Regions from separate parts of the Streptomyces sp. NPDC051109 genome, predicted to be linked through region 2. Evidence: riboswitches for the same ligand, from Rfam matches in the RefSeq annotation. Region 2 holds a riboswitch; each other region holds the start of a gene.

Region 1 (2,253 bases), on a different contig from region 2:
CAGATCTTGAGCAGCCACTGAATGATCCGCCCGTGATCGCCGTCCGGCGTGGCCTTGCTCCTGATTGCCCCGTCGATGAACTCCAGCCGTGTCCCCTCCCGCTCGCGGGCGGCCATGCGCGCCACGGCTTCGAAGTCCTCGGTCAGCATGTGGGGCCGGTCTGTCATCACGGTCATGCCTCGCTCGCCTTCCTCGACGGTGCCGCCTCCGACGATAGCGCCGGGCACCGACAGCAGTCCCGCACACTCGATCCATGGACATCGTGATCAGAGAAGCGCTGGCGGCGGAGTACGGGACGCTCGGGGAGATCACCGCGCAGGCGTACCTCGGGGACGGGCTGCTCACCTTCGGCGAGGACGACCCGTACCTCACGCGGCTGCGGGACGTGGCCGGGCGGGCGCGCGACGGGGTGATACTCGTCGCCGCCGCGAGCGACGGACGGCTCCTCGGCGGCGTGGCGTTCGCCGCGCCCGGGAGCCCGCTGTGCGACATCGCCGTGGCCGGCGAGGCCGAGTTCCGGATGCTGGCCGTCGCCCGGGAGGGCCGCGGGCGGGGCGCCGGGGAGGCGCTCGTACGGGCCTGCATGGAGCGGGCGAGGGCCATCGAGGGCGTACGGCGCCTCGTTCTGTCCACCACGGACGACATGGTCGGAGCCCACCGGATCTACGAACGGCTCGGCTTCGTGCGCACGCCCGAACGGGACTGGGAGCCCGTTCCCGACCTCCCTCTGCTCACGTACGGTCTCGAACTGTAGCCACGCCGACACAACATCTAGGGGGTCGCGCAGGAAGCGGCCCCCACATGTATGCTCGTGCTCGCTGTCGTCGCAGGGGAATCCGGTGCGAATCCGGAACTGTCCCGCAACGGTATGAAGTACACCCATTGGTGTCACCGCAAGTCCGACGACCTGCCGACAGTGCGCCCGGCTCGACCGAACCGGGTGCCGATACGTCCGGGCCTCGCGGTTGGGCCGGTGGACGCCGCGCGGTGCTGCCCTGCCATGCCCGCACGCGCCCGCTCGCTCCGACGCCGCAGGTGTCCCGGAGCCGAGCGAGGGAGAGCTCCCCCCGTGACCATCGCGCCTTCCGCACCGCGCGCCGAGTCCGACCCGTCCGACACCGGAATCGAGACCGGGGGACCTGGGGCCGCACTGCTGCGTACCCTCACCGAGCTGACGGCCGACCTCCCCGACACCGACCCGGGCCGGGTCGCCGCCGCCGCGCTCCGCGGGCGCAGCGCCGCCGCCGACGAGGCCGAGCTGCGCGCCCTGGCCACGGAGGCCGCCGCCGGCCTGATCTCCGAGGACCCGGCGTACTCCCGGCTCGCCGCCCGGCTGTTGACGCTGGCGGTCGCCGAGGAAGCCGCGGGCCAAGGGGCCACCTCCTTCTCCTCCTCGGTCGCCGTCGGCCACCGCGAGGGCCTGATCGCCGACCGCACCGCCGAGTTCGTGGCGCTGCACGCGAGCCGTCTGGACGCGCTGGTCGAGCACACGCTCGCCGAGGGCGCCGACGACCGCTTCGGCTTCTTCGGCCTGCGCACCCTGCACAGCCGCTACCTGCTGCGCCACCCGATCACCCGCCAGGTCATCGAGACCCCGCAGCACTTCATGCTGCGCGTGGCGTGCGGCCTCGCCGAGAACGACACGGTCCAGGCCGTCGAGGAAGTGGCCTCGCTCTACCGGCTGATGAGCCGCCTCGACTACCTGCCGTCCTCCCCCACGCTCTTCAACTCCGGCACCCGGCACCCGCAGATGTCCTCCTGCTACCTGCTGGACTCCCCGCTGGACGAGCTCGACTCGATCTACGACCGCTACCACCAGGTCGCGCGCCTGTCGAAGCACGCCGGCGGCATCGGCCTCTCGTACTCGCGCATCCGCGCCCGCGGTTCGCTGATCCGCGGTACGAACGGCCACTCCAACGGCATCGTGCCGTTCCTGAAGACCCTCGACGCCTCCGTCGCCGCCGTGAACCAGGGCGGCCGCCGCAAGGGCGCCGCCGCCGTGTACCTGGAGACCTGGCACGCGGACATCGAGGAGTTCCTGGAGCTCCGCGACAACACCGGTGAGGACCAGCGCCGTACGCACAACCTGAACCTGGCGCACTGGGTGCCGGACGAGTTCATGCGCCGCGTCAACGCGGACGCCGACTGGTCGCTGTTCTCCCCGGCCGACGTGCCCGAGCTGGTCGACCTGTGGGGCGACGCGTTCGACGCCGCCTACCGCAAGGCCGAGGCGGCGGGCCTCGCCCGCAAGAC
Region 2 (2,253 bases):
CGCGCCACGGGGTCAGCCGGACACGGCCCGTGAGCCCGGCCAGCCGGCGCCACTGGGCGGTGGTCAGGCGCCCCAGCGGCGCGAACACGCTCAGCGCGGCGGCGCCGTCGGGGCCTTCGACCACGCCGGGTTCGGGGGCCGGCCCGCGCAGGGTGGGCGAACTCCGCACGACGGAGGCCGAGATGCCGCCGGCGGTCAGCCGCGCACCCAACTCATCGGAACGCAGCGCGTGTTCGGCAGGCAGCTCGGAGACCCGCCAGGCCCGGGTACCGGCCCGGCGGACGGAGTCGAGGAAGTACGAGGCGGCGAGGAGCGCGGCCCGCGGCGCATCGGCGGCGGCCACCAGCAGGGCGTCCGCCGCGCCGGCGGTCCACAGCAGGGCCCGGCCTCCGCCCCGGACGGCGGCCAGGTTCACATCGGCTGCGAGCGAGGTCACGTCCCCGCGGCCGTCGTCGAGGGCGAACAGGAAGCGCCCGGACAGTCCGGCCGCCGGCGCGCTCCCGCACAGCAGCCCGTCCAGCTCTGCCACCCAGGGCGCCACGTCGGGCAGACCGCCCCGGTCCAGGCCGGTCAGCGGCGAGGCGACGATGTTGCGGACCCGCTCGTGGGTGGGCGCGGGCAGCAGCCCGGCGCGCACGAGCACGGCCTGCAGCTCGCCGCCGCAGCTCGCGCCGAGTCCGCGCAGCTGCGCGTTGCCGCGCGAGGTGAGGTCGACGTGCCCGTCGCCGAGCCGGTCCGCCGCATCGGCCAGCAGCAGGGCCGCGTCCGCGTCGAGCATCCCGCCGGGTATCCGGATCCGGGCCAAGTACCCGTCGTCCGCCGCGTGCAGCCGCAGCGCGCCGGGGCAGGCGTCACCGCGGTCACGTATGACCGGTTCGTCCCGCGGTGCGGCGGAAGGGGGCTGGGGCGGCATGGCGGCGAGCATACCCACGATTCCCCGACCCCGAGCTGTGTCCGTCACCACCCGCCCCCTGCGCCCCGCCCTCCGCCCGACCTGCCCGGATCCGCTCCCCTGGCGCGGGACACCCCCACTCCCGGCCAGGGGGAACGCCACCTAAGATGACCACCGGCGGAGCCACGTGGCCCGCTGGGAGGAAGCCCGGTGCGAATCCGGCGCGGTCCCGCCACTGTGAACCCGCGGAGCGATCCGCCGGGTGAGTCAGGAACTCCCGCTGTCCACACTGCCCGGGGCGCGGAAACCCCGAGGAAGGCATGCCGCCGCATGATCCTGCTGCTGTCGACGTCCGACACCGATCTGCTCAGCGCCCGCGCCGCCGCGGACGGCCCCGTGCCGTACCGGTTCGCGAACCCCTCCCGCCTTCCCCTCGACGACCTCCCCGCCCTGCTCGACGGCGTCGACCTGGTCGTCGTACGCCTCCTCGGCGGCCTGCGCGCCTGGCAGGAAGGCCTCGACCTGCTCCTGGCGCCGACCCAGACCCGCCCGGTGGTCGTCCTCACCGGCGAACAGGCCCCGGACGCCCAGCTGATGGAGGCCTCGACGGTCCCCATCGGCATCGCGGCCGAGGCGCACGGCTACCTCGCCCACGGCGGTCCCGCCAACCTGGACCAGCTGGCCCGGTTCCTGTCCGACACCGTGCTGCTCACCGGCCACGGCTTCGAGCCGCCCGCCGCCGCTCCCACCTGGGGCCCGCTGGAGCGCACCCCGGTGCGCCCGTACGGCCCGCGCATCGCGGTGCTCTACTACCGCGCACACCAGATGAGCGGCAACACCGCCTTCGTGCACGCCCTGTGCGACGCGATCGTGGAGACCGGCGGCACCCCCGTACCGCTGTACGTGTCCTCCCTGCGCACCCCCGAACCGGAGCTGATCGCCGAGCTGGAGTCCGTCGACGCGGTCGTCACCACCGTGCTCGCGGCCGGCGGCACCAAGCCCGCCACGGCCTCCGCCGGCGGCGACGACGAGTCCTGGGACGCGGGCGCGCTGGCCGCGCTCGGCGTCCCGATCCTCCAGGCCCTGTGCCTGACCGGCTCGCGCAGCGCCTGGGAGGAGAACGACGAGGGCCTGTCCCCGCTCGACGCCGCGACGCAGGTCGCCGTGCCCGAGTTCGACGGCCGCCTGATCACCGTCCCGTTCTCCTTCAAGGAGCTCGACGAGGACGGGCTGCCGGCGTACGTCGCCGACCCCGAGCGCGCCGCCCGCGTCGCCGGCATCGCCGTACGGCACGCCCGGCTGCGGCACATCGCGCGCCGCGACAAGAAGGTCGCGCTCGTCCTCTCCGCGTACCCGACCAA
Region 3 (2,253 bases), on a different contig from region 2:
AGCAGATCCGCGGCATGCCGGGGGCCGTCGGGCGCGAGCGAGACGAACCCGGCCGGGCCGCCGACGGCGACGAGCAGCGGCAGCGCGCCGGTGAAGCAGAAGCCCAGCGGGATCCGGAAGGCCCGCCACAGCTGGCGCCCGGCCACGCCCGCCGGGCCGAGGAGCACGGCCAGCGTGGCGGCGGCGACCAGCGGCCCGCCGGGCCAGGGCGGCAGGCACACGGCGGTGACCGTCAGGCCGAGCCCCAGCAGGGCCTTCTCCAGAGGGTGGCGGCGGCGCCACCGACTGCCGTGCGCCGCCACGTCGATCGGCAGCACCGCCTACGACTCCGCGGCGGCGGGATCCGCCGCCGGGGCGGGGGCGGGGGCAGGAGCCGGAGCCGCGGCAGCGGCCTGGCGGCGGCCCTTTCGGACGCCGAAGTAGTACGCGAGCACACCCGCGCCCAGTGCGGCCTGGAGGGCGAACAGCGCCGACTCCACCTCCCCGGAGGGGGGTTCGTACAGCGGCGAGAACCACGGCTCGTAATCCGGCTTCAGCTCGGTGATAGCCGTCTCCGCCTGCGCGTCGGCGCCCGCGAACGGCTCCTCCTTGCCCTCGCCCATCCCCAGGGCGAGCGGCAGTACGGCCAGTGCCGCCACCAGGAGCAGCAGCAGGCCGTTGATCTTCGCGTTCCGGCTCATGCTCATCAGACCGCCGCCTTCTGCCCGCTGCGGCCGCTCAGCTTCGCCACGCCCAGCCGGACCAGGTCCGACTTGCTCGACTGCATCAGCAGCCGCATCACGAGGACCGTCAGCAGCCCCTCGCTCACCGCGAGCGGGATCTGGGTCACCGCGAAGATGCCCCCGAACTTCGCGAGGGCGCCCGGGAACCCGGAGCCCGGGTCCGGGAAGGCCAGCGCCAGCTGCACGGAGGTCACGCAGTAGGTGACGAGGTCGGCGAAGAAGGCGCCGAAGAAGACGGTCACCATCAGCGGGACGTCGAAGCGCTTCAGCAGCAGGTAGACCCCGTAGCCCGCCCAGGGCCCGGCGATCGCCATCGAGAAGACGTTCGCGCCGAGGGTGGTCAGCCCGCCGTGCGCCAGCAGCAGCGCCTGGAAGAGCAGGGTGATCGTGCCGAGCACCGCCATGATCGGCGGTCGGAACAGGATCGCCCCGAGACCGGTCCCGGTGGGGTGCGAGCAACTACCCGTCACCGATGGGATCTTCAAGGCGGACAGGACGAAAGTGAACGCTCCCGACGCCCCGAGCAGCAGCGTGCTCTCCGGGTTCGCCTTCACCTCGCGCGTGAGGGCGCGGACACCGTGGACGACGAACGGAGTGGACGCGGCGCCCCAGGCGACCGCGTGCAAAGGGGGCAGAAACCCCTCGGCTATATGCATGAGTGGCGAGACCTCTCCAGCACCTCGTGGATGGACAACGCGCCTCGGCCGGTCTCCTGGCTCACGGGTGCTGATGCCCTGGCTCCGCCTTCCCGGGCGGTGCGGAACCTCCCGCGCCGCCCAGTGGCCTCCCGCAGGATGGAGCCGGACTTCCCGTTCACAGTGGCGAGGGCCGCACCGGTTTTCCACCGGTTTCCCGAACACCAAGGCCAGACGACCCTAGTCGGACGGACGGACCGGCACCAACCCGGCCCGAACGGGTGCGGTCCGGTGGCGGTCCCGGCCGAGGCCGCGCAGGCTGGCGGCGTGGCCGCCGCATACGATTACTCCGACCTGACCGCCGTCTACGTCAACTGCACCCTCAAGCGCTCGCCCGAGCCCAGCAACACCGAGGGCCTCATCGACCGCAGCCGCGCCGTCATGGAGGCGGCCGGCGCCCGGACTTCGCTCATCCGCGCCGTGGACCACGACATCGCCACCGGCGTCTGGCCCGACATGACCGAGCACGGCTGGGAAACCGACCAGTGGCCGGTCCTGTACAGCCAGATCATGGACGCCGACATCCTCGTGCTGTGCGGCCCGATCTGGCTCGGCGACAACAGCTCCGTCATGAAGCAGGTCATCGAGCGGCTCTACGCCTGCTCCTCGATCCTGAACGAGCAGGGCCAGTACGCCTATTACGGGCGAGTCGGGGGCGCGCTCATCACCGGCAACGAGGACGGCGTGAAGCACTGCGCCATGAACGTCCTCTACAGCCTCCAGCACCTCGGCTACGCGATCCCGCCGCAGGCCGACGCGGGCTGGATCGGCGAGGCCGGGCCCGGGCCCTCGTACCTCGACCCCGGCTCGGGCGGGCCCGAGAACGACTTCACCAA

What was found. Region 2 has a riboswitch for cobalamin ahead of cobN (cobaltochelatase subunit CobN). Riboswitches for the same ligand answer to the same signal wherever they lie in the genome.
Region 1: it holds a riboswitch for cobalamin, as region 2 does, so the genes downstream of both, ACIBAD_RS05810 (ribonucleoside-diphosphate reductase subunit alpha) here and cobN (cobaltochelatase subunit CobN) in region 2, are expected to answer to the same signal.
Region 3: it holds a riboswitch for cobalamin, as region 2 does, so the genes downstream of both, ACIBAD_RS12440 (energy-coupling factor ABC transporter permease) here and cobN (cobaltochelatase subunit CobN) in region 2, are expected to answer to the same signal.

The regions. Positions count from the first base shown of each region.
Region 1 is NZ_JBITFF010000003.1:9,217-11,469, forward strand. Features, by position in the region: gene ACIBAD_RS05800 (Uma2 family endonuclease) at 1-176, opposite strand, end outside; gene ACIBAD_RS05805 (GNAT family N-acetyltransferase) at 254-754, shown strand; cobalamin riboswitch at 789-930, shown strand; gene ACIBAD_RS05810 (ribonucleoside-diphosphate reductase subunit alpha) at 1,070-2,253, shown strand, end outside.
Region 2 is NZ_JBITFF010000010.1:56,797-59,049, reverse strand. Features, by position in the region: gene ACIBAD_RS19840 (cobalamin biosynthesis protein CobG) at 1-913, opposite strand, end outside; cobalamin riboswitch at 1,053-1,190, shown strand; gene cobN (cobaltochelatase subunit CobN) at 1,223-2,253, shown strand, end outside.
Region 3 is NZ_JBITFF010000005.1:283,316-285,568, forward strand. Features, by position in the region: gene cbiQ (cobalt ECF transporter T component CbiQ) at 1-317, opposite strand, end outside; gene ACIBAD_RS12435 (energy-coupling factor ABC transporter substrate-binding protein) at 321-680, opposite strand; gene ACIBAD_RS12440 (energy-coupling factor ABC transporter permease) at 686-1,378, opposite strand; cobalamin riboswitch at 1,407-1,601, opposite strand; gene ACIBAD_RS12445 (flavodoxin family protein) at 1,685-2,253, shown strand, end outside.